DNA from 4 places in the Streptomyces sp. SID5469 genome. Region 1 is predicted to be linked to each of the others. Evidence: riboswitches for the same ligand, from Rfam matches in the RefSeq annotation. Region 1 holds a riboswitch; each other region holds the start of a gene.
What was found. A riboswitch is a leader RNA that binds a small molecule or an ion and turns the genes downstream of it on or off. The one in region 1 is predicted to bind cobalamin.
Positions count from the first base shown of each region.

Region 2: linked by a shared signal. The riboswitch ahead of metE (5-methyltetrahydropteroyltriglutamate--homocysteine S-methyltransferase) and the one ahead of GTY58_RS30510 (prenyltransferase/squalene oxidase repeat-containing protein) in region 1 are both predicted to bind cobalamin.
Region 3: linked by a shared signal. The riboswitch ahead of GTY58_RS33350 (cobalamin biosynthesis protein) and the one ahead of GTY58_RS30510 (prenyltransferase/squalene oxidase repeat-containing protein) in region 1 are both predicted to bind cobalamin.
Region 4: linked by a shared signal. The riboswitch ahead of GTY58_RS12225 (HoxN/HupN/NixA family nickel/cobalt transporter) and the one ahead of GTY58_RS30510 (prenyltransferase/squalene oxidase repeat-containing protein) in region 1 are both predicted to bind cobalamin.

Region 1 is NZ_WWIN01000001.1:7,057,922-7,063,138, reverse strand. It holds gene GTY58_RS30530 (TetR family transcriptional regulator) at 1-419, shown strand, start outside; gene GTY58_RS30525 (ferredoxin) at 657-890, opposite strand; gene GTY58_RS30520 (aldehyde dehydrogenase) at 890-2,374, opposite strand; gene GTY58_RS30515 (MBL fold metallo-hydrolase) at 2,583-3,608, shown strand; cobalamin riboswitch at 3,676-3,808, shown strand; gene GTY58_RS30510 (prenyltransferase/squalene oxidase repeat-containing protein) at 3,926-5,203, shown strand; gene GTY58_RS30505 (SCO2322 family protein) at 5,200-5,217, shown strand, end outside.
Region 2 is NZ_WWIN01000001.1:2,494,634-2,499,850, reverse strand. It holds gene GTY58_RS39565 (hypothetical protein) at 1-288, shown strand, start outside; gene GTY58_RS10770 (histidine phosphatase family protein) at 393-1,025, opposite strand; gene metE (5-methyltetrahydropteroyltriglutamate--homocysteine S-methyltransferase) at 1,144-3,462, opposite strand; cobalamin riboswitch at 3,625-3,843, opposite strand; gene GTY58_RS10760 (3-hydroxybutyryl-CoA dehydrogenase) at 3,982-4,851, opposite strand; gene aceB (malate synthase A) at 4,848-5,217, opposite strand, start outside.
Region 3 is NZ_WWIN01000001.1:7,693,885-7,699,101, forward strand. It holds gene cobN (cobaltochelatase subunit CobN) at 1-545, opposite strand, end outside; gene GTY58_RS33345 (cobyric acid synthase) at 542-2,050, opposite strand; gene GTY58_RS33350 (cobalamin biosynthesis protein) at 2,047-2,988, opposite strand; cobalamin riboswitch at 3,106-3,249, opposite strand; gene GTY58_RS33355 (hypothetical protein) at 3,447-3,662, opposite strand; gene GTY58_RS33360 (inorganic phosphate transporter) at 3,675-4,928, opposite strand; gene GTY58_RS33365 (lysozyme) at 5,119-5,217, opposite strand, start outside.
Region 4 is NZ_WWIN01000001.1:2,840,113-2,845,329, forward strand. It holds gene GTY58_RS12215 (membrane protein) at 1-1,665, shown strand, start outside; gene GTY58_RS12220 (metalloregulator ArsR/SmtB family transcription factor) at 1,674-2,021, opposite strand; cobalamin riboswitch at 2,099-2,315, shown strand; gene GTY58_RS12225 (HoxN/HupN/NixA family nickel/cobalt transporter) at 2,343-3,446, shown strand; gene GTY58_RS12230 (YcnI family protein) at 3,473-4,237, opposite strand; gene GTY58_RS12235 (hypothetical protein) at 4,277-4,864, opposite strand; gene GTY58_RS41310 (NaeI family type II restriction endonuclease) at 4,959-5,217, opposite strand, start outside.

The DNA of each region.
Region 1 (5,217 bases):
TGCTGGTGGCCACGATGCAGGCTCAGCTGGAGCACATGCACGGCACGCTGCGCAAGAAGCCGCCGGCCGGGGACACGGCGGCCGAGCGGGTGGCCGAGACGCTGATGCGGGCGTTTCGCGCGTTGCAGCGGGAGCCGCATCTGGCCGACGCGATGGTCCGCGCCCTGACGTTCGCGGACCGCAGCGTCTCCCCCGAGGTCGATCAGGTGTCCCGGCAGACGACGGTGATCATCCTGGACGCGATGGGTCTGGACGACCCCACGCCCGAGCAGCTCTCGGCCGTCCGCGTCATCGAGCACACCTGGCACTCGGCCCTCATCACCTGGCTGTCCGGCCGCGCCTCGATCGCCCAGGTGAAGATAGACATCGAGACGGTGTGCCGCCTGATCGACCTGACGGAAGCCGACGAGACGCCGTAGCCGGCGACCGGCCGAGGAAACCGTGGCCGCGGCCCGGCCGAGGGAAACCGTGACCGCGGACCAGCCGAGGGAAGCCCTCGCCGCTGCCCGGCCGAGGGAAACCCTCGCCGCAGACCAGCCGAAGGAAACCCTCGCCACGGACCGACCGAAAGAAGCCCCGGCCGCAGACCGGCCAAAGGAAACCCCGGCCGTGGACCGGCCGACGGAATCGACCCTTGGCCGCGGACGCGGAACCGCTCACTCCTCCGGTGGGAACACCGGCTCCCCGCTCCCCAGCACCCTGATGACGATCGCCTCCACGGGGCAGCTCTCCGCCGCCGCCAGGATCTGCTCGTTGGCGTCGGTCTCCGGTTCGGCCGGCCGGGACTGCCGGGCGGAGTCGAGGCGGAAGGCGACGGAGGCGTGGTGGACGCACTGGGCGGAGCCGATGCAGACGGAGCGGTCGACCTCGATGTGCCAGCGGTCGCCCATCAGGCCCCGGCCCCCTCCACGCCCGTGGGAGCCTCGTACCCGGCCGGCAGGTGGATCATCTTGTGCTCCAGGAACTCGCCGTACCCCTCGGGCCCGAACTCCCGCCCGAGACCCGAGTTCTTGTAGCCGCCGAACGGGCCGAGCATGTCGAGGCTGAAGGTGTTCACGGAGTACGTGCCCGTACGGACCCGGCGTGCGACGTCGATGCCGTGCTCCACGTCGGCCGTCCAGACACTGCCGCTCAGCCCGTAGTCGGAGTCGTTGGCGATCTTCACGGCCTCGGTCTCGTCGCCGTAGGGCAGCAGGCAGATGACCGGCCCGAAGATCTCCTCCCGCGCGATCCGCATGGAGTTGTCGACGTCGCCGAAGAGGGTCGGCTCCACGTACCAGCCGCGGTCGAGTCCCGGTGGACGCCCGCCGCCCGTCAGGATCTTGGCGCCCTCCTCCTGGCCGATGCGGATGTAGTCGAGGTTGCGCCGCTGCTGCCGCCTCGCCACCAGCGGGCCGACCTGGGTCGCCGGGTCCAGCGGGTCACCGACCACCAGGGCGCTCGCCGCCGCCGCGAACGCGTCCGCGAACTCGTCGTAGCGCGAGCGCGGAACGAGGATGCGCGTCTGGGCCACGCAGGCCTGCCCGTTGTTCATCCAGGCCGCGGAGACGATCCCCGGCACCGAGGTCGTGATGTCCGCGTCCGGCAGGACCACCGCCGCCGACTTGCCGCCCAGCTCCAGGGTCACCCGGGTGAGATTGCGGGAGGCGACCTCCATCACGCGCCTGCCCGCGGCCACCGATCCCGTGAAGGAGACCTTGTCGATCCCGGGGTGCCCGACCAGGTACTCGCTCACCTCGCGGTCCGCCGGCAGGATCGACAGCACGCCTTCCGGCAGCCCGGCCTCCCGGGCGATCTCGCCCAGCAGATAGGCGTCCAGGGGCGATTCGGGCGACGGCTTCAGTACGACCGTGCAGCCGGTCAGCAGCGCGGGGGCGAGCTTGGCGGCGGCGACGAACTGCGGCACGTTCCACGGGACCACGGCCGCGACCACGCCCACCGGCTCGCGCCGCACCACGATCTTCCCGAGGACTCCGTCGCGGGTCTCCTCGTAGGTGAAGTTCCGCGCGACCGTGATCGCCGCGTCCCACACCATCATCGCGCCGAGGGCCTGCGCGAGGACGCTCCAGGAGTACGGCGAACCGTTCTCGGAGGAGATGACCCGGGCGATCTCCTCGTGCCGTACCGCGATGGCGTCCTTGATCCGGGTGACGACCTCGATGCGCTCGTCGAGGGTCGCGCGCGGCCAGGGGCCCTCGTCGAACGCCTTGCGCGCGACGGCGACCGCGCGGTCCACGTCCGCCGTGGAGGCGTGCGGCACCCGTCCGATGACCTCCTCGGTGTGCGGGGAGATCACCTCGATGACGTCCTTGCCCAGCGGGTCCGCCAACACCCCGCCGATGAACAGCTGTCCGTGTTCCACGAGCTCGGTCATGGCCGACTGCCTCCCGGGACGCACTCCGACGCTTCTCCGACGAGCTTCTCTGACGACCCATCAGATAGGAAGACTGATACCAGTTCCGGCCGACGGAGTCCACGGACCGGACAGGGTGCGGACCGGACGGGGCACGGAACGGTCGACCCGGGCTCCCATCGAAACGTGTTCTAGTTATAGTGACCGGAACGCGGCGATTGGGGAGCCCATGGCGCAGGTGTCCGACCACGGCGGAGGCGTACGGTCCATCAAGGTCCCCATCCCGGACAATCCCCTCGGCCACACGCTCGTGTACGTCGTCGACACCGACCGCGGACCGGTCCTGATCGACACGGGCTGGGACGACCCCGCCTCCTGGGACACCCTCACCGAGGGCCTGACGGCGTGCGGCACCTCGGCCGCCGAGATCCACGGGGTGGTCATCACCCATCACCACCCCGACCACCACGGCCTCTCGGGCCGGGTGCGCGAAATGTCCGGGGCCTGGATCGCGATGCACGCGGCGGACACCGCGGTGGTGCGGCGCACCCGCGAGGCCCGCCCCGAGCGCTGGTTCTCCTACATGACCGCCAAGCTCATGGCGGCCGGCGCCCCCGAGGCGCACGTGGCGCCCCTGCGCGCCGCCCGTCCGCGCGCTCTGCCGGGCCTGTCCCCCGCGCTCCCCGACCGCGAGATCGTCCCCGGCGACCTCGTCGGCCTCCCCGGCCGCCGACTGCGCGCGATCTGGACACCGGGGCACACCCCCGGACATGTGTGCCTCCACCTGGAGGAGGAGCATCCCGCTCAACTCCCCGGCCACGGACGCCTGTTCTCCGGCGACCATCTCCTCCCCCGGATCACCCCGCACATCGGCCTGTACGAGGACCCGGACGACACCACGGTCACTGATCCCCTCGGCGACTATCTCGACTCCCTGGAGCGCGTCGGCCGGCTCGGGCCCGCCGAGGTGCTCCCGGCCCACCAGCACGCCTTCACCGACGCGCCCGCCCGCGTACGGGAATTGCTCACGCACCACGAGGAGCGGCTGACCGGACTGCTCACCCTCCTGGACACCCCGCTCACGCCCTGGCAGCTCGCCGAGCGCATGGAGTGGAACCGGCCCTGGGAGCACATCCCCCACGGCTCACGGAACATCGCGGTCTCGGAGGCCGAGGCCCATGTACGCCGCCTGGTCAAACTGGGGCGCGCGGAGGCGGTACCGGGGAGCGACCCGGTGACGTACGTGGCGGTGTGATCCGGGGACGTACGTGGCGGTGTGATCCGCGGGACGGCCACTCACAGGCGGCCCTCAGGTCCGCTCGTACGGGCCGGTAGAGTGAGCGCGTCGTCATCACACCCGTACGGGGGGAAGCCGGTGCAAATCCGGCGCTGACCCGCAACCGTATGCCGCTCGCGCGGTGAGCCGGACTGCCCCGCACAGGACGTGACCGGCTCAGGTCACCGGCAGCCCGCCGATGACCGGCACCGTCGAGGTTCACGGGGTCGGAGCCGCCCGGTTGCCTCAGTGCGCCCGCGCGCCCGGCCCCTCCCAGGGAGAGGCATCCGCCGATCATGATAGTTCGCCGCAGCGCAGCGGTACTGGCCCTCACCGCCGTGATCGGCGGCGCCACCGCCCCGGTCGCCCTTGCCGACGACGCGTCACCGTCCGCGTCACCGTCGCGGGCTTTCCCCTCCGCCCTGTACGGCTCCACGGACCCGACGTACGACGGTGTCTGGCGCCAGTCGCTCGCGCTGCTCGCCCAGCACACGGTGGGGGTGCGGCCGGCCGCCAAGGCGGTGGACTGGCTGACCGGGCAGCAGTGCGCGAGCGGCGCCTTCGCGCCGTACCGCGCGGACGCGAGCGCGAAGTGCGACGCCAAGACGATGGTCGACACCAACAGCACGGCGGCGGCGGTGCAGGCGCTGGCGGCACTGGGCGGACACGACGCCGAGGTCGGCCAGGCCGTGCGCTGGCTGAAGGACGTGCAGAACAAGGACGGCGGCTGGGGGTACACGGCCGGTGGCGCGAGCGACGCGAACTCGACGTCCGTGGTGATCGGCGCGCTGGCCGCCGCGGGCGACGAGCCGAAGAAGCAGGTGAAGAACGGGAAGTCGCCCTACGACGCCCTGCTCGCGCTCTCCGTGCCGTGCGACAAGACCGGCGGCGGCGCGTTCGCCTTCCAGCCCGACAAGAAGGGCGCCCTCGCGGCGAACGCGGACGCGACGGCGGCCGGCGTGGTCGGCAGCCTGGGCAAGGGCTTCGTCATCGAGGCGGCCGGCAAGGCGTCCAAGGGGTCCGGGGAGTCCAAGGCATCCGGGCAGTCCAAGGGATCCGAGTGCGCCTCCGGTGACTCCTTCACGCCCGCGGACGCGGCGCACAACGGCGCCTCCTATCTCGCCGCGTCCCTGGCCAAGGCGCCCTACCTGAAGTCCGCGATGCCCGGCGCCAAGCCCCAGCCGGACTACGGCAACACCGCGGACGCGGTCGTCGCCCTGGCCGCCGCCGGGTCGACGTCGGCCACCGCCGGGCCGCTCGCCTGGCTGGAGAAGAACTCCGGTGTCTGGGCGGCGAAGGCCGGTCCGGCCGCGTACGCGCAGCTGATCTTCGCGGCGCGCGCGGCGGGCGCCCAGCCACGCGACTTCGGCGGGGTGGACCTCGTCGAGAAGCTCGGCGCGACGGGTCCGGCGGCGCAGGCGCCGTCCCGCGACTCGGCCGCGTCCGAGCCCGACGCGAAGAAGGTCGACCACAAGAGCGCGTTCAACGTCTGGTGGCTCGTCGGCGTCTGCCTCGTCGCCGGCATCGGCATCGGGTTCCTGCTCTCCCGCCGCAACAAGAGGCAGCAGCTGTGAGCCTCCGCGGGACG
Region 2 (5,217 bases), 4.6 Mb from region 1:
AAGCAGAGCGAGGAACTGCTCACGGACCTTGAGGCACTGATCGGTCGGCACACGGACGGCTGTCCCGGCCCGCAGGGCGTGCCGGGCGACGCCGCGCCATGCCAGCGGGAGCCGCAGGGGGCGGACGCGACGGACCGGGTGGGGGCGCGGGGACCCGGGGCCGCGGGAACGGCCTCGGACTGCTTGTGCTGCGCGCTCACGGCACTGCTCCGGCGCCATCGGAGCGGGACAGGCGGGCGGGACCCGGGTGACAAGCGGTCGCCTTCGCCTTCGCCGCCGCGCCGGTAACGGCCGGGCCCCAGCCCCCAGCCCCAGCCCCAGCCCCAGCCCCAGCCCCAGCCCCCAGCCCCAGCCCCAGCCCCGGCTCCAGCCCCGGCCGCATCGGCTTCGCGTCAGTGTCCGGCGCCAGTTTCAGCTCCAGTTGCAGTTGCAGTTGCAGTTCCAACTCCGTTTCCCTGCACGTCAAGCGGCCGTCCCATGCGCAGATTCCAGCGCCCGGAGCGTCCGCTGATGTCCGTCGCCGTCAGGGGCGGAACGTCGAGCCGCCAGAAGGCCGCCTCCGGCGATTCGAGGACCGTGATCACCACGGCCCGTACGATCTCCGGCTCCACTACGGCAAGGGTCCTGCCCGCGATCTCTTCGCAGGTGAGCAGCCACCCGGCGACGCGCGCGCACAGGGCACGCACCGATTCCCCGCCGTGCGGTGCCGCGGCCGGGTCCGTCAGCCAAAGGGCGACCGCCTGCGGTTCTCCGCCGCTGACGTCGTCGAGGGTCCGGCCCCGCCACCGGCCCACGTCCAGACCTCCCAGCTCGGGGGCCTCCATGGCGGTGAGGCCGAGGGCCGACGCCGTTTCCCGACAGCGCGCCGTGGGGGAGACCCACACCCGGTCGGCTGCGGGCAGCGTGCCGGCGGCGGACTCGGCGTGTGCCGCGCCGCTCGCGTCGAGCCGACAGCCGTCGTCGAACCGGGCCTCCCGCAGGGACCGGTTCATCGCGGGTGAGATCAAGGTGACGCGACTGGTCACGCCTTCGCTCCTGTCTTCCTCGTGCCGGCGACGCGCACACGCGCTTCGTACGGCATCACATCACGGCGGCACGGCCGAGAGGGTGCCCGGGCGGCGCCCTCTCGGCCGTACGCAGGCGTCAGGAGCCGGCGTGCTCCGCGCGCACCGTCCGGGCCGCGGCGACCAGGTTCTCCAGCGACGCGCGGGTCTCGGGCCAACCGCGGGTCTTCAGACCGCAGTCGGGGTTGACCCACAGGCGTTCGGCGGGGATGGCCTCAAGTCCCTTGCGCAGCAGGGCCGCGGTCTCGTCCACGCCCGGCACACGCGGTGAGTGGATGTCGTACACGCCGGGCCCCGCCTCCCTCGGGTAGGCGTGCTCGGCCAGTTCCCGGGCGACCTGCATGTGCGAGCGGGCGGCCTCCAGGCTGATGACGTCGGCGTCGAGGTCGTCGATCGCCTGGACGATGTCGCCGAACTCGGCGTAGCACATGTGCGTGTGGATCTGGGTGTCCGGGCGAACGCCGCCGGTGGTGAGCCGGAACGCCTCGGTGGCCCAGGCCAGGTAGGCGGGACGGTCCGCGGCGCGCAGTGGCAGGGTTTCGCGCAGGGCGGGCTCGTCCACCTGGATGACCGAAGTGCCCGCCGCCTCAAGGTCGCCCACCTCGTCGCGCAGGGCGAGGGCGACCTGGCGGGCGGTCTCGCCGAGCGGCTGGTCGTCGCGGACGAAGGACCAGGCGAGCATGGTGACCGGGCCGGTCAGCATGCCCTTGACCGGGCGGTCGGTGAGGGACTGCGCGTACGTCGTCCAGGGCACCGTCATCGGCTCCGGGCGGGAGATGTCGCCGGCGAGGACCGGCGGGCGCACATACCGGGTGCCGTACGACTGCACCCAGCCGTGCTGCGTGGTGAGGTAGCCGGTGAGCCGTTCGGCGAAGTACTGGACCATGTCGTTGCGTTCGGCCTCGCCGTGCACGAGGACATCGAGACCCGCCTTCTCCTGGAAGGAGATCACCTCGCCGATCTCGGCCCTGATGCGCTCCTCGTACCCGGCGCTGTCGATCCGCCCGGCCCGCAAGTCGGCCCGCGCGGTGCGCAGTTCGGCGGTCTGGGGGAAGGAGCCGATGGTGGTGGTCGGCAGCAGGGGCAGACCGAGGCGGGCGCGCTGGGCGGCGGCCCGCTCGGGGTAGGGCCCCGAGCGGCGGGCGTCGGCATCGGTGGTGGCGGCGGTGCGGGACCGTACCGCCGGGTCGCGGGTCAGCGCCGAGTCGGCGCGGGAGACGAGGTCGGCCCTGTTGGCGGCGAGCTGCGCGGCGATGGCGTCGGTGCCGTGGCCGAGCCCCTTGGCGAGGGTGACGATCTCGGCGGTCTTCTGGCGGGCGAAGGCGAGCCAGCGCAGGACCTGCGGTGCGATGTCGCGTTCGGCGGCGGCGTCGAGCGGGACGTGGAGCAGCGAACAGGAGGCGGCCACGTCGACCCGGTCGGCGAGCCCCAGCAAGGTGCCCAGCAGGGCGAGGGACTTCTCCAGGTCGTTGACCCAGATGTTGCGCCCGTCGACGACACCGGCGACCAGGCGCTTGCCGGGCAGACCGCCCACGGCGGCGAGCGCGTCCAGGTTCGCGGCGGCCCCTTCGGCGAAGTCGAGCGCGAGTCCCTCGACGGGTGCCTCGGCGAGGACGGGCAGGGCGTCGCCGAGCCGGTCGAAGTAGGAGGCGACCAGCAGCTTCGGGCGGTCGGTGAGCCCTCCCAGGACGCGGTAGGCGCGCTCGGCGGCGTTCAGTTCGGCGGGCGTGCGGTCCTGGACGAGGGCCGGCTCGTCGAGCTGCACCCACTCGGCGCCGGCCGCCCGCAGGTCGGCGAGGACCTCGGCGTACACGGGCAGCAGCCGGTCGAGGAGGGTCAGCGGGTCGAAGTCCGCGGCCACGCCGGGCGCGGGCTTGGCGAGCAGGAGATAGGTGACCGGGCCGACGAGGACCGGGCGGGCGGTGAGGCCGAGGGCGAGCGCTTCGCCGAGCTCGGCGACCTGCTTGGCGGAGTCGGTGCTGAAGACGGTGTCCGGACCCAACTCCGGCACCAGATAGTGGTAGTTGGTGTCGAACCACTTGGTCATCTCCAGCGGCGCCACGTCCTGCGTACCGCGCGCCATCGCGAAGTAGCCGTCGAGCGCGTCGGCCTCGACCGCGGCGCGGTGGCGTGCGGGGATCGCGCCGACCATGACGCTGGTGTCCAGGACGTGGTCGTAGTACGAGAAGTCGCCGGTCGGTACTTCGTGGATGCCGGCCTCGGCCAGCTGCTGCCAGGTGTCCCGGCGCAGGCCGGTGGCGGTGGTCCGGAGGGCGTCGGCGTCGAGGCGGCCCTTCCAGTACCCCTCGATCGCCTTCTTCAGTTCCCGGCCCCGGCCCTGGCGGGGGTAGCCGTACACGGTGGCCCGTGCCGCCGCGGCTGCGGACTTCGCTGTCACGGATCTCTCCTTCGCGAGATGTGTCCCTGAGATCCCGGGACGGGACGCGAGCGCGAAGGGGTGACGGACCGGACGGAGCCGACCCGCGCGGCAAGGCGCGGTCGTCCGTCAGGTATGCACGCCGACCCGCCCACGAGGTCACCGGGATGTCCGCGCGCGAACGGTCGCGCACGGGCAGCGGGCAGGTCTTCGGACTCGCGAGCACGCCCTCCGTACGGAGGACACCTACTGGCCGTCGCTTCCCGGGCCTTTTGGGCCCAGTGCGTATGACAGCGTTCGTTCCCACTCACCGCTGCGGGGCAGTCCCGGATTCCCGCCGGGTTCCCTCTTACGACGCCTCCCGCCTGGCGGACGGGGCGAACCAGCTGCACCACCCAGCCTAGACGATGCCCACATCCCGGACGGTGCGACGAGACGCCGGACAGGCGAACAGGGCGGGCGGCGCCGTCCTCCCGTGGCGTCGCCCGCCCTGGCTCCTCAGCTGCCGCCGGTCCCTCAACCGGCGGCGGACCGGGCCCCTCAGCCCTGGTCGTACACGTGGAACCCACGGCCCGTCTTGCGGCCGAGCAGCCCCGCCTCCACCATCCGCTGGAGCAGCGGCGGCGATGCGTAGAGCGGTTCCTTGAACTCGTCGTACAGCGACTCCGCGATCGAGGCGACGGTGTCCAGCCCGATCAGGTCGGCCAGCTTCAGCGGTCCCATGGGATGGGCGCAGCCGCGTTCCATGCCGGCGTCGACGTCGGCGACGGAGGCGAAGCCGGACTCCGTCATGCGGATCGCCGACAGGAGGTAGGGGATGAGCAGGGCGTTGACGACGAAGCCGGCCCGGTCCTGCGAGCGGATGACGGTCTTGCCCAGCGACCGGGTGGCGAAGTCCGTGACGGCGTCGACGGTCCGCGCGGAGGTGTGGAGGGAGGCGACGACCTCCACCAGGGGCAGGACCGGTACCGGGTTGAAGAAGTGCAGGCCGATGACCCGGTCGGCGCGTCGTGTCGTCATGCCCAGGCGCGTGACCGGGAGGGAGGAGGTGTTCGTGGCCAGGACCGCCTCGGGATCCTCGACGATCTTGTCCAGTGCGGCGAAGACCTCGGTCTTGGCGTCCGCGTTCTCGACAACGGCCTCGACCACGAGCTGCCGGTCGGCGAGGTCTTCGAGGCTGCGGGTGAAGGTCGTACGGGCGAGGGCGTCCTGCGCGGCGGCCCGGTCCAGCTTTCCGTGCCGGACGGCACGATCCAGCGAGGCCTCCACGCGTTCCCGTGCGGCTCGGGCGGCCTCGGCGTCCACCTCGCACACGATCGTGTCCAGTCCGGCTCGGGCGCACACCTCGGCGATGCCGGCGCCCATCTGCCCGCCGCCGACCACTCCGACGCGTCGGATGCCTCGGCTCATGACCGCGCCTCCGCGTGCCGGACGAGGTGACGGGTGTAGGCGTCCGGGGTGAAGAACAGCGGCAACTCGGCGGCCAGCGCCGTTCGTTCGAAAAGGGCACGCACCTCGTCGAGGGCCGCCCAGGGGTACTCCGCGCCCAGGGCGGCGAGTTCGTCGTCGAGCAGCCGCACCACGGTATCCCGGTCGACGACCCGGTGCCGCAGCCACTGCCAGATCTGCACGCGGGCGATCTCCGCGGTCGCCGCGTCCTCCATCAGGCCGTACAGGGCGACGGCCCCCCGCCCGCGCAGCCAGGCGTCGAAGTAGCGCAGCGAGACCGCGATGTTGGTACGGACCCCTTCCGGCGAGGGCGGTCCGCTGATGCGC
Region 3 (5,217 bases), 640 kb from region 1:
CCCCGCGCCTCGACGGCATCGCACAGCGTGTCCACGAAGGCGGTGTTGCCGCTCAGCTCGTGGGCCCGGTAGAAGAGCACGCCGACGGTCGGACGGCCCTGCGTGTACGGACGCTCGCCGTGGACGCCGTACTCCGGCATCTGCTGCGGCTCGACGAAGCCCTCGCCGGTCAGCAGCACGGTGTCCGACAGGAAGCGGGCCAGCTCGACGAGGTTGGCGGAACCGCCCTCGACCAGATACCGCAGCGCCTCGGCGACCACCCCGGCGGGCACGGACGACTCGGCCATCAGCTCCGCGTCCGGGACGGTCTCGCCGCCGAGGAGCACGGTCGGAATCCCGGACGCCTTGAGCGCCGCCAGCCCGTCCTCCCAGGCGCGCTTGCCGCCGAGGAGCCGTACGACGGCGATGTCCGAGCCCGCGACGAGCGCGGGCAGCTCTTCGGACACGTCGACCCGGGTCGGATTGCCGATCCGGTACGGGGCGCCGGAGGCGCGGGCCGCCAGCAGATCGGTGTCGGCGGTCGACAACAACAACACTGTGCTCATGCGGGCGCTCCCGGTGGAATGAAAGGCAGTCCTGACGGTGCGCCCGACTCGATGAGCCGCCACAGCGCGTCCGTGTCCGCGTGTTCCTCGATCAGATCGCCGAGCCGGTCCAGCTGCTCCTCGCGCAGCCCGGCGAACGACGTGCCGGCGGCCGGTACGAAGCGGCGGCCCGCGGCGGCCGCCACCTCGCGCAGGAAGGCCCGGCGGAAACCGTCCGACTCCAGCGAGCCGTGCCAGTGCGTACCCCACACGGCGCCGACCCGGCAGCCGTCCAGGAAGGGGTCGCCGCCCGTGACGTCGGCGACGCCGTGGTGGATCTCGTACCCCTCGACGTGCTCGCCGAGGGCCTCGCCGACGGGCCGGGTGAGGGTCTTCTCCCGGGCGAACCGGACGCGCACGGGGAGGAGTCCGAGCCCCTCCACATGGCCCCGACGGCTCTCGACGTCGTCCTCGATGTGCTCGCCGAGGACCTGGAAACCGCCGCAGATCCCGAGCACGGGCCGTCCGGCCGCGGCTCTGCGCCGCAGCGCTTCGGCAAGTCCCCGCTCCCGCAGCCACTCCAGCGCCTTGACCGTCCCGCGGGTCCCCGGAATCACCACGAGGTCGGCGTCCGCCAGCTCCTCGGGCCGGTCCACGAACCGCACGACGACGCCCGGTTCGGCGGCCAGCGCGTCCACGTCCGTGAAGTTGGACATGAGGGGGATCGCGCAGACGGCGACGCGGAGGATGTCCTCGCCGACGGGGGAGGACACCGCCGACTCCCGTACGGATCCCCGCAACGACACCCGCAGTCCGTCCTCCTCGTCGATGCCGAGGCCGTGCTGGAAGGGGAGGACGCCGTACGAGGGCCGCCCGGTGAGGTTCCGGAGCATGTCGAGGCCCGGCTCCAGCAGGGACACGTCCCCGCGGAACTTGTTGACGAGGAACCCGGCGACGAGTTCCTGGTCCTCGCGCGACAGCAGGGCGACGGTTCCGAAGAAGGAGGCGAAGACGCCGCCGCGGTCGATGTCGCCGACGACGAGCACGGGCAGCCGCGCGTTGCGTGCGATCCCCATGTTCACGATGTCGGTCCGCCGCAGATTGATCTCGGCAGGACTGCCGGCCCCCTCACAGATCACCGCGTCATACGTGCCCCGCAACTCGGCGAGACAGTCCAGGACGGTCCCGAGCAGCGCCTCCTGCCGCCCGCCGTGGTAGCCGCGCGCGCTCATCTCGCCCACGGGCCTGCCCATCAGGACGACCTGGCTGCTTCTGTCGCTCCCGGGCTTGAGCAGCACGGGGTTCATCAGCGCGGTGGGCTCGACCCGGGCGGCCTGTGCCTGCATGGCCTGCGCGCGCCCGATCTCGGCACCTTCGCGCGTGACGAAGGAGTTCAGGGACATGTTCTGCGCCTTGAAGGGCGCGACCTTGACGCCCTGGCGCACCAGCCACCGGCAGATCCCGGCGGTCACGACGCTCTTGCCCGCGTCGGAGGTGGTACCGGCGATCAGCAGTCCGCCGCTCATGACGTCCCTCCCCGTTTCCACAGCCGCCCGGCGGCGGCCACGCCCAGGGCGAGCCAGCCCACCCGCCGCGACAGGCGTACGGCCCGCTCGATGTCCTTGCTGTCCACGGCCCGTCCGCCGCCGTTGAGCACGGGCCGGTGTTCGACCCTGCCCCCGTACGAGAGCGTTCCGCCCAGCCGTACCCCGAGAGCCCCCGCGAAGGAGGCCTCCACCGGGCCGGCGTTGGGGCTCGGATGCCGGGCGGCGTCCGAGCGCCAGGCGCGCAGGGCGCCGCGCGGATCGTGTCCGGCGAGGGCGGCGAGTACGGCCGTCAGCCGGGCGCCCGGCCACCCCATGACGTCGTCGAGCCGGGCCGAGGCCCACCCGTACCGCAGATACCGGGGAGACCGGTGCCCGACCATGGCGTCGAGCGTGTTGACGGCCCGGAAACCGACGAGCCCCGGCACGCCGCCGACAGCCCCCCACACCAGCGCCCCCACGACCGCGTCGGAGGTGTTCTCGGCGACGGACTCGACGACGGCGCGGGCGATCCCGTCGGCGTCGAGGGCCCCCGGGTCGCGCCCGCACAGATGGGGGAGCCGCTCCCGGGCCCCCTCGATGTCCCCCGCGTCCAGGGCCTGCCCGATGGCCCGCGCCTCGCGCCCGAGGGAGGTCCCGCCGACCACGGCCCAGGTGGCGGCGGCGGTCAGCGCGACGGAAGCGGTACGGGAGGTGCGTACGGAACGGGCGGCGACGGCGGCGAGGCCCACGGCCCCACCGGCACAGACGACGGTGTGCAGCGCGCCCCACCCGCGGTGGTCCCGCCACAGCACCCGCTCCACGACGCCCGCGGCCCGCCCGAACGCGGCGACCGGATGCCCGCGGCGGGGATCGCCCAGGAGCAGGTCGCCGATGAGCCCGGCGGCGGCGCCGTACGCGAAGACGCGATCGGCACGCATGGGGTCAGCCCGCCGTCGGGGGGAGGAGAGGCCGCGTGCTGAACGTACTGGTGAGCAAGACCCGCAACGGGCAGCCGCGCATGGCGATATGTCCTCACTCAGGGTGTCCACGCCCTGGTTCGACGAGACCGGCGGTGAGAGTTCCTGGCTCCCGGGGACTTACTTCCCCGGTGACAGTGGCGGGACCGCGCCGGACTCACACCGGCTTCCTCTTCTGCCGCCGTACTTGGCTCCGGCAGTCCACCATGGCTCCCGAACACCCGTCAACTTGCTGTTGACCTGGGACGGAGGAGTGTGCTGAGGCCCACACGCACACGGCGTGCGGGGCGCGTTCGGGCGTGGGGCGGGGCGCACGCGCATGGAGCACGGGGTGCTTATGCGTGGGGTGCGGGACGCATACGCGTGGGGTGCGGGACGGATGGTCCGTCCCGCACCCCAGGTGCGTGTACCGCCGTGCGTCAGGCGACGATCAGATAGATCCCGTACGCCACCGCCGCCGCGCACGCCGCGAAGCAGGCGTAGGCGCCGGTGGTCGCCAGTGCGGCCGACCCGCCCTCGGCCGACTCCTTCTTGGTGAGGCCGACGATGCCCAGGGTGAAGAGGCCCACCAGGCCGACGGTGACCACGAGGCTGACTCCGAAGACGGAGCCCAGTGCTGCCCAGTCGATGCTCATGCTGTTCGTTCCTTACACCGTGGCCGGACGGGTGGGCTCCGCGCCCGGGGACGGGGCCGGGATGGTGGTCTTCAGGTCGGCGGTGGCGTCGACCACGGAGACCGGGCCCGCCGGCGGCGGGGTGACCGCGGCGATCGCGGTGGTGACGACACCCGCGGGCTCGGCCGCGATGTCGTTGACGTTGTCGACGGTCACCGGCTGGCGGCGGGACAGGGCCCAGATGGCACCCGCACCGGCGACCAGCAGCACGCCGGTGGCGATGGTGCCCCAGGTGCCCTGCTTGGTGAGGAGTTCGGCGCCCGCGCCGACCAGGCCGGCGGCCGGCAGGGTCAGACCCCAGGCGGCGAACATCCGGGTCGCGGTGGACCAGCGGACCACCCCGCCCTTGCGGCCGATGCCCGCACCGAGGACGGAGCCGGAGCAGACCTGGGTGGTGGAGAGCGAGAAGCCGATGTGCGAGGAGGCCAGGATGGCCGTCGCGGCGCTGGTCTGGGCGGCGAAGCCCTGCGGCGGGGCCAGGTCGGTCAGGCCCTTGCCCATGGTGCGGATGATCCGCCAGCCGCCGAGGTAGGTGCCCAGCGCGATGGCCGTGCCGGCCGAGACGATGACCCACATCGGGGGGTTCGAGCCGGGGGCGACGACACCGCCGGTCACCAGCGCGAGGGTGATGATGCCCATCGTCTTCTGCGCGTCGTTCGTGCCGTGGGCGAGGGAGACCAGGCCGGCCGAGGCGATCTGCCCGGCGCGGTAGCCCTTCTTGGTCGCCTTCTCGTCGGCGCGGGCGCCGATCCGGTAGGTGAGGCGGGTCGCCAGCATCGCGGCGATTCCGGCCACGACCGGCGCGGCGACGGCGGGGATCAGGATCTTGGTGACGATGGTCGGGCCGTTCACCGACGACCAGCCGGCCGACATGACCGCGGCGCCTATCAGGCCGCCGAACAGTGCGTGGGAGGAGCTGGAGGGCAGACCCAGGAGCCAGGTCAGCAGATTCCAGAGGATGGCGCCGACGAGCGCCGCGAAGATCACTTCGACGCGGATGCCCTCTTCGTTGATGATGCCGCCGGAGATCGTCTTGGCGACCTCCACGGAGAGGAAAGCGCCGACGAGATTCAGCACGGCGGACATGGCCACCGCCGTCTTGGGTTTCAGAGCGCCGGTCGAGATGGTCGTCGCCATCGCGTTGGCAGTGTCGTGGAAACCGTTCGTGAAATCGAACACGAGAGCGGTAACGATCACGATCCCGAGGAGAAGCGTGATGTGTTCCATTTACCCAGGCTTCTGTTGGACGTCAGTGGCAGGTGGACCGTAAGCAACCTGGGTGAACGGAAGATGAACTGAGGCGGGCTGTGGGGTGTCTCTATCGGAGTCCCGTCGCTCCGCTTGTGACGAAGCGACGGTATCTCCCTTTCGAACGGAGGCGGAATTCCGGCCTCCGGAGGCTTGTGGCGGGGTCGGGTCAGCCCTTGGCGAAGCGCTTCAGTCCGGTCATGGACCCGTTGAAGAGATTCTGGTCACCCGGCAGGCTGCCGCTGTTGTCGTACTGCCAGAACGTCCA
Region 4 (5,217 bases), 4.2 Mb from region 1:
ACGCCGGCGGCGCCGGACGAGGCACCGGCACAGTGGCACCGGGTGCTGACGCTCCTCGCGTGCATCAGCCTGTTCATCGGCACGCGGCAGGTGTGGGTGCAGGCCGCCAGTCTCCGTCCGGTGGTGGCCGCGGTCATCTCCCTGTGCTACGCGGGGATCCTGACGACCGGCCTGCTGACCCTGGTGGTGCGCCGCGGCCGCGCGCTGGCGCGCCTCGATCTGGGCGTCCTGGTGATCGCGGTGACGCTCACCCTGTGCGCCTGGGTCATGAACCACGGCGGCACCGACGAGGCCGTCCTGACCATGCAGGCCGCCCGCGAGTTCATCGCCGGCCGCCCGGTGTACGAACAGCCGTGGCCCTGGCTGTTCGGCCACGGCATCGCGCTCACGCCGACCATGAGCGGCGGCTACGACTTCACGTACGGCTATCCGCCGCTCTGTCTGCTGCTGACCGCGGCGCTCCTGTGGATCGGGGGCACCGGCGCGGCCGCGGCCACCCTGGTGAGCACGGTGGCCCTGCTGGCCGGCACGGTCGTTCTGTGGTGGCTGCTGCCCGTGCGGTGGCGCTCGGCGGCCACCCTGGTGTGCCTCGGCTTCGGGCTTGTGCCGTCGTACGCCCGGTACGGGTACCCCGCCGTCGTCGCGCTCGCCCTCCTCATCCCGGTGGTGGTGCGCTGGCCACGGATGGGCGGGGGCGGCTGGACGGACTGGGGGCGGGCCGCCTGTCTGGGCGCGGCCTGCGCGGCGCAGCAGCTGCCGTGGTTCCTGACGCCGTTCCTGCTGGCCGGGGTCTACGCGCTGCGCCGCGGGGAGCGGGGCCCGCGCGCCGCCGTGGTCGCCGTGGGCCGGATCGGGGCCGTGGCCGCCGGGACCTGGCTGCTGATCAACGCGTTCTTCGTCGTCAGTGAGCCGCGCTCCTGGCTCTCCGGCATCATGCTGCCGCTCACCCAGGGTGCGGTGATCCACGGTCAGGGGCTGGTCGGGGCCTCGCTCTACTACACCGACGGCAGCGGGCGACTGGCCTGGTACTCCCATGCGAGCACGCTGCTGGCGGCGGTCCTGCTCGCGCTGCTCGTCCTGTTCATGCGCCGGCTGGGGCCGGCGGCGACGGTGCTGCCCTGGTGCACGTTCTTCCTGGCGACCCGCTCGCAGGACGGCTACTACCTGCTGATGACGCCGTTGTGGCTGGCGGCCGCCGTCACCGCGCCGCCCTCGGCCTTCGCGAGCGCCTGGCAGCCCCGGCTGCCGTTCGGGGCGCACCGGCGGCGGGCGGCCCGCGTGGGCGTCGTCGCGCTGCTGCTGGCACTGCCCCTGTCGGCGGCGGCGTACGCGGTGACCGGCGCGCCGCCCCTGCGCATGGAGGTCCTGGCCGTCCGCCGGGGCACGGGGACCGTCACCGGGCTCACCCTCCGGGTCACCAACACCGGCGGCACCACCATGCGCCCCCACTTCACGGTGACCACCAATCAGGGCATGAACCGCTACTGGTCGGTCAAGGCCGGCCCGGCGTCTGTCCCCGCCCACGGCTCGGCCCGCTATGAACTCCTGCCGCCCGACGGCAGGTTCAAGCTCCCCGAGCCAGGTGTACGCATCCGGCTGCGCGCCTTCTCCGCGTCGCCGGAGACGCTGTCGAGCACGGATGTGCGGTTGCAGCCGAAGCGTTGACGGGGCCCTCAGGTCACCTGCTCCAGCAGCTTCAGCACCACCGGGTCGATCACCCGGTACCGCACGACCCGCCCCGCCTTCTCGCCCACGACCACCTCGGCGGTGCGCAGCAGCCGCAGCGCCTGCGAGACGGCGGGGTCGTTCATGCCGGTGGCGACCGCGAGGTCGGAGACGGCGAGCGGTCCGGCCCGGTGCAGGGCGAGGAGGAGGGCGAGCCGGCCGGGGTCGGCGAGCAGGGAGAACCGGTCGGCCCAGGCGCGTACGCCGTGGGGCTCGCCGATCGCGGCGATGGCGTCACAGACCCGGTGGCCGTCGATGGTGCTCCGGTCAACGCGGTCGGCGGGGACGAGATGCATGCGCGCATTCTTCCAGGCGGCCGTATGTGATCTTTCCTACGTACGGACACCTGCGCAACTGTGCAGCCTTGCAGGTGTTCCCAGGTCAGCCCTAGGGTTGGCGGGCCGTGGTGCTCGGGAAGCCGGTGACGGCCCCTCAGGGGGTTCATGCCGGAGCGGCCCTCGCCACTGTGATCGGGGAGTTCCCGTTCCGTGCCGCCGCGGGCGGCGCCACTGGTCCCTCAGGGCCGGGAAGGCAGGGACGGGCGCGTGTACCCGTAAGCCAGGAGACCGGCCACGGCATCTCACGAAGTGATCCACGAGGTGCTGGAGCGTGACCGTATGACCCTGCCCGCGCAGTCTTCCGAGGCCGCCGCCTCCTTCCGGTGGCGGCGTGAGGACACCGTCCGTACCGCCGGGCTGCTGGCGGTGATCGCGGCCCTGCACGTGGTCGCGTTCGGCGTTCTGTTCCTGCTGGTCGTGCCCGGGCACTACGAGGTCGGCTCCAAGGCCTTCGGTATCGGCCTCGGCGTCACCGCCTACACGCTCGGTATGCGGCACGCCTTCGACGCCGACCACATCGCCGCCATCGACAACACCACCCGCAAGCTGATGGCCGACGGCAAGCGGCCGGTGTCGGTGGGGTTCTGGTTCGCGCTCGGGCACTCCAGCGTGGTCGTCGTCCTCGCCGCGCTGATCGCCGGGGGCACCCAGCTGGCGGGACGGGTCATGAACGAGGACTCCACCACGCACCAGGTGCTGGGCGTTCTGGGTACGACCATCTCCGGGTCGTTCCTCTATCTGATCGCCGCCCTCAATCTCGTCGCCCTCGTCGGCATCCTGCGGGTCTTCCGGGCCATGCGGGCGGGAACGTACGACGAGCGGGAGCTCGAACAGCACCTGGACTCGCGGGGGTTCATGAACCGCATCCTGGGGCGCTTCACCAAGTCGATCACCCGTCCCGGGCAGATGTTCCCGTTGGGCTTCCTCTTCGGGCTGGGCTTCGACACGGCCACCGAGGTCACGCTGATGGTGATGGCGGGCAGCGGTGCGGCGGCCGGGCTGCCCTGGTACGCGATCCTGTGTCTGCCGCTGCTGTTCGCGGCGGGCATGAGCCTGTTCGACACGCTCGACGGCACGTTCATGAACTTCGCCTACCAGTGGGCCTTCTCGAACCCCGTGCGCAAGGTGTTCTACAACCTGGCGATCACCGGTCTGTCGATCGCCGTGGCGTTTCTGATCGGCACCATCGAGCTGGTCGGCGTACTGCACGACAAGCTCGACCTGCGGGACTCGGTGACCGGCTGGATCGCCGGCCTCGACCTCGACAACGTGGGCTACATCATCGTCGGGCTGTTCGGGGTCGTGTGGGCGGCGGCGATCACGTACTGGCGGGTGGCCAGGGTGGAGCAGCGCTGGGCGGTCCGCCCCGCCGACGGGAACTGACGCCGGCGGGGGGGGCGGGCCGGCGGCTACTCGTCCACGGAGCGGGCGGTGGCGGTACGGCCGCGGGCGATGGCGAAGCCCGCGGCGGCCAGGCCGAGGACGCCGACGATCAGTCCGGCGATGCCGAGCCCGCGGGCGGTCGAGTCGCTGTCGGCCGCCTTGGTCTCGGAACTCCCGCTCCCGGCGGCGCTCTTGTCGCTGTCGGCGGCGGACCCGGTGTCCTCCGCGGCGCCCTTGGCGGTGAGCCGGAGCACCGGCGCCGGGTTCTCCGGCTCCTCGCCGCCCTTCGGCGTCTCCTCGATCCAGCGGGCGACGTTTCCGTCGGAGTAGGTCTGCAGCGTCTTGAAGGTCAGCTGGTCGGCGTCGTCGGGGAGCTGGCCGAAGGCGACATCGAAGTCCTGGTACTGGCCGTGCCGGATGCGGCCGCCGGTCCAGGTGATCTCGGAGACGGCGTCGGTGATGGTGCCGTCGTCCGTCTTGACCGGCGTCTTGAGCTTCGTGGTCGTCACCTTGGCACTCCAGCCGTCCTGCGGGGTGACGAGCACGCCCAGGACCGGGTGGTCGGTGGGCAGGAAGACCTGCACCTTGGTGGTGCTTGCGGTGTCCTCCTCGTTGGGAACCCGGAAGGTCACAACGCCGTCCGTGGCGCCCTTCGCGGAGCTCTCGGAGTGGACGGTGACGTGCGCGAAGGAGGCGCCCGCCGCGGTGAGGACACCGGCGGCGGCGAGAGCGGTGACGGTGCCGGCGCGGCGCAGGGTGGTGCGGATCGGGGTGGTGCGGATCGGGGACATGAGTGGGGAAACTCCGTACTCGTGCTGGGGTGTAGGGGATCAGGCGGGGTACGGGCTTCCGGCGGGCGGGCCGCGCCGGGACAGGGCGTGGCGGAGCAGGGTCCGGTGGGGGCGGCGGGGGCCGGGCGCGTACGGGCGTGCCGCGGCCGCGTACGCGGGCAGCGGTGCCGTACGCCACCAGGCCGCGAGGCCCGGGACGAACGCGACGGCCTTGCGCAGCAGCGACCACAGGGCGGCCTCGCCGCGGCGCAGGCACCAGGACGCGAGCAGGGCGGCGGCGAGGTGTGCGGCGACGGCGTGGGAGGTCATCGCGTGCGGCTGGTGGGCCATGTGCATGCCGTGGGCCGTCCCCGGCATGGGCATCCGCTCGGCCCGTGGCCGCACGGCGTCGAAGGCCAGGTGCATGCCGCCCTGCACGGTGAGCATCGCGCCGCCGATCCCGGCCAGCGACCGCTCCCGGCCGCCCAGCGCAAAGGCGGCGGCGAAGACGGGCAGGAACCCGGCCACGTCCAGCCACACCGGCGGCACGGCACCGGTCGCCAGCGCGTGTCCCCCGACGGCCAGCAGCACGCACCCGACGGCGAACACCGCCGCGCGTACGGTCCGGACCGTGGGGGATGCGTTCATCGCGGTGGATCCTGCCATGCACACGGGGGTGACGTGCGGGTTTCACGGCATCCGTGGTCCTGATCTCATGCCGGTCCGCCACGGACCGGGCGGCTCACGAGAGCCACGACGGGGCGGGGAAACCCTCCACGAACGGCACCACGGGATCGTCGGAGGCCGCGACGACCCACGTGCCGGCGCCGATGGAGACGGTGGGCCGGTCGCCGTGGCCGGGCCGGTGCGCCGCGAGCCGTACGCTCAGGAGTTCGTCCTCCGCGGGCCGGCGCAGGCGCAGCGCCTCGGCCACGGCGCGGCCCCATGAGTTGCCCCGCACCACCAGGACTCCTTCGGGACGCAGCACCACCACGGCCTCC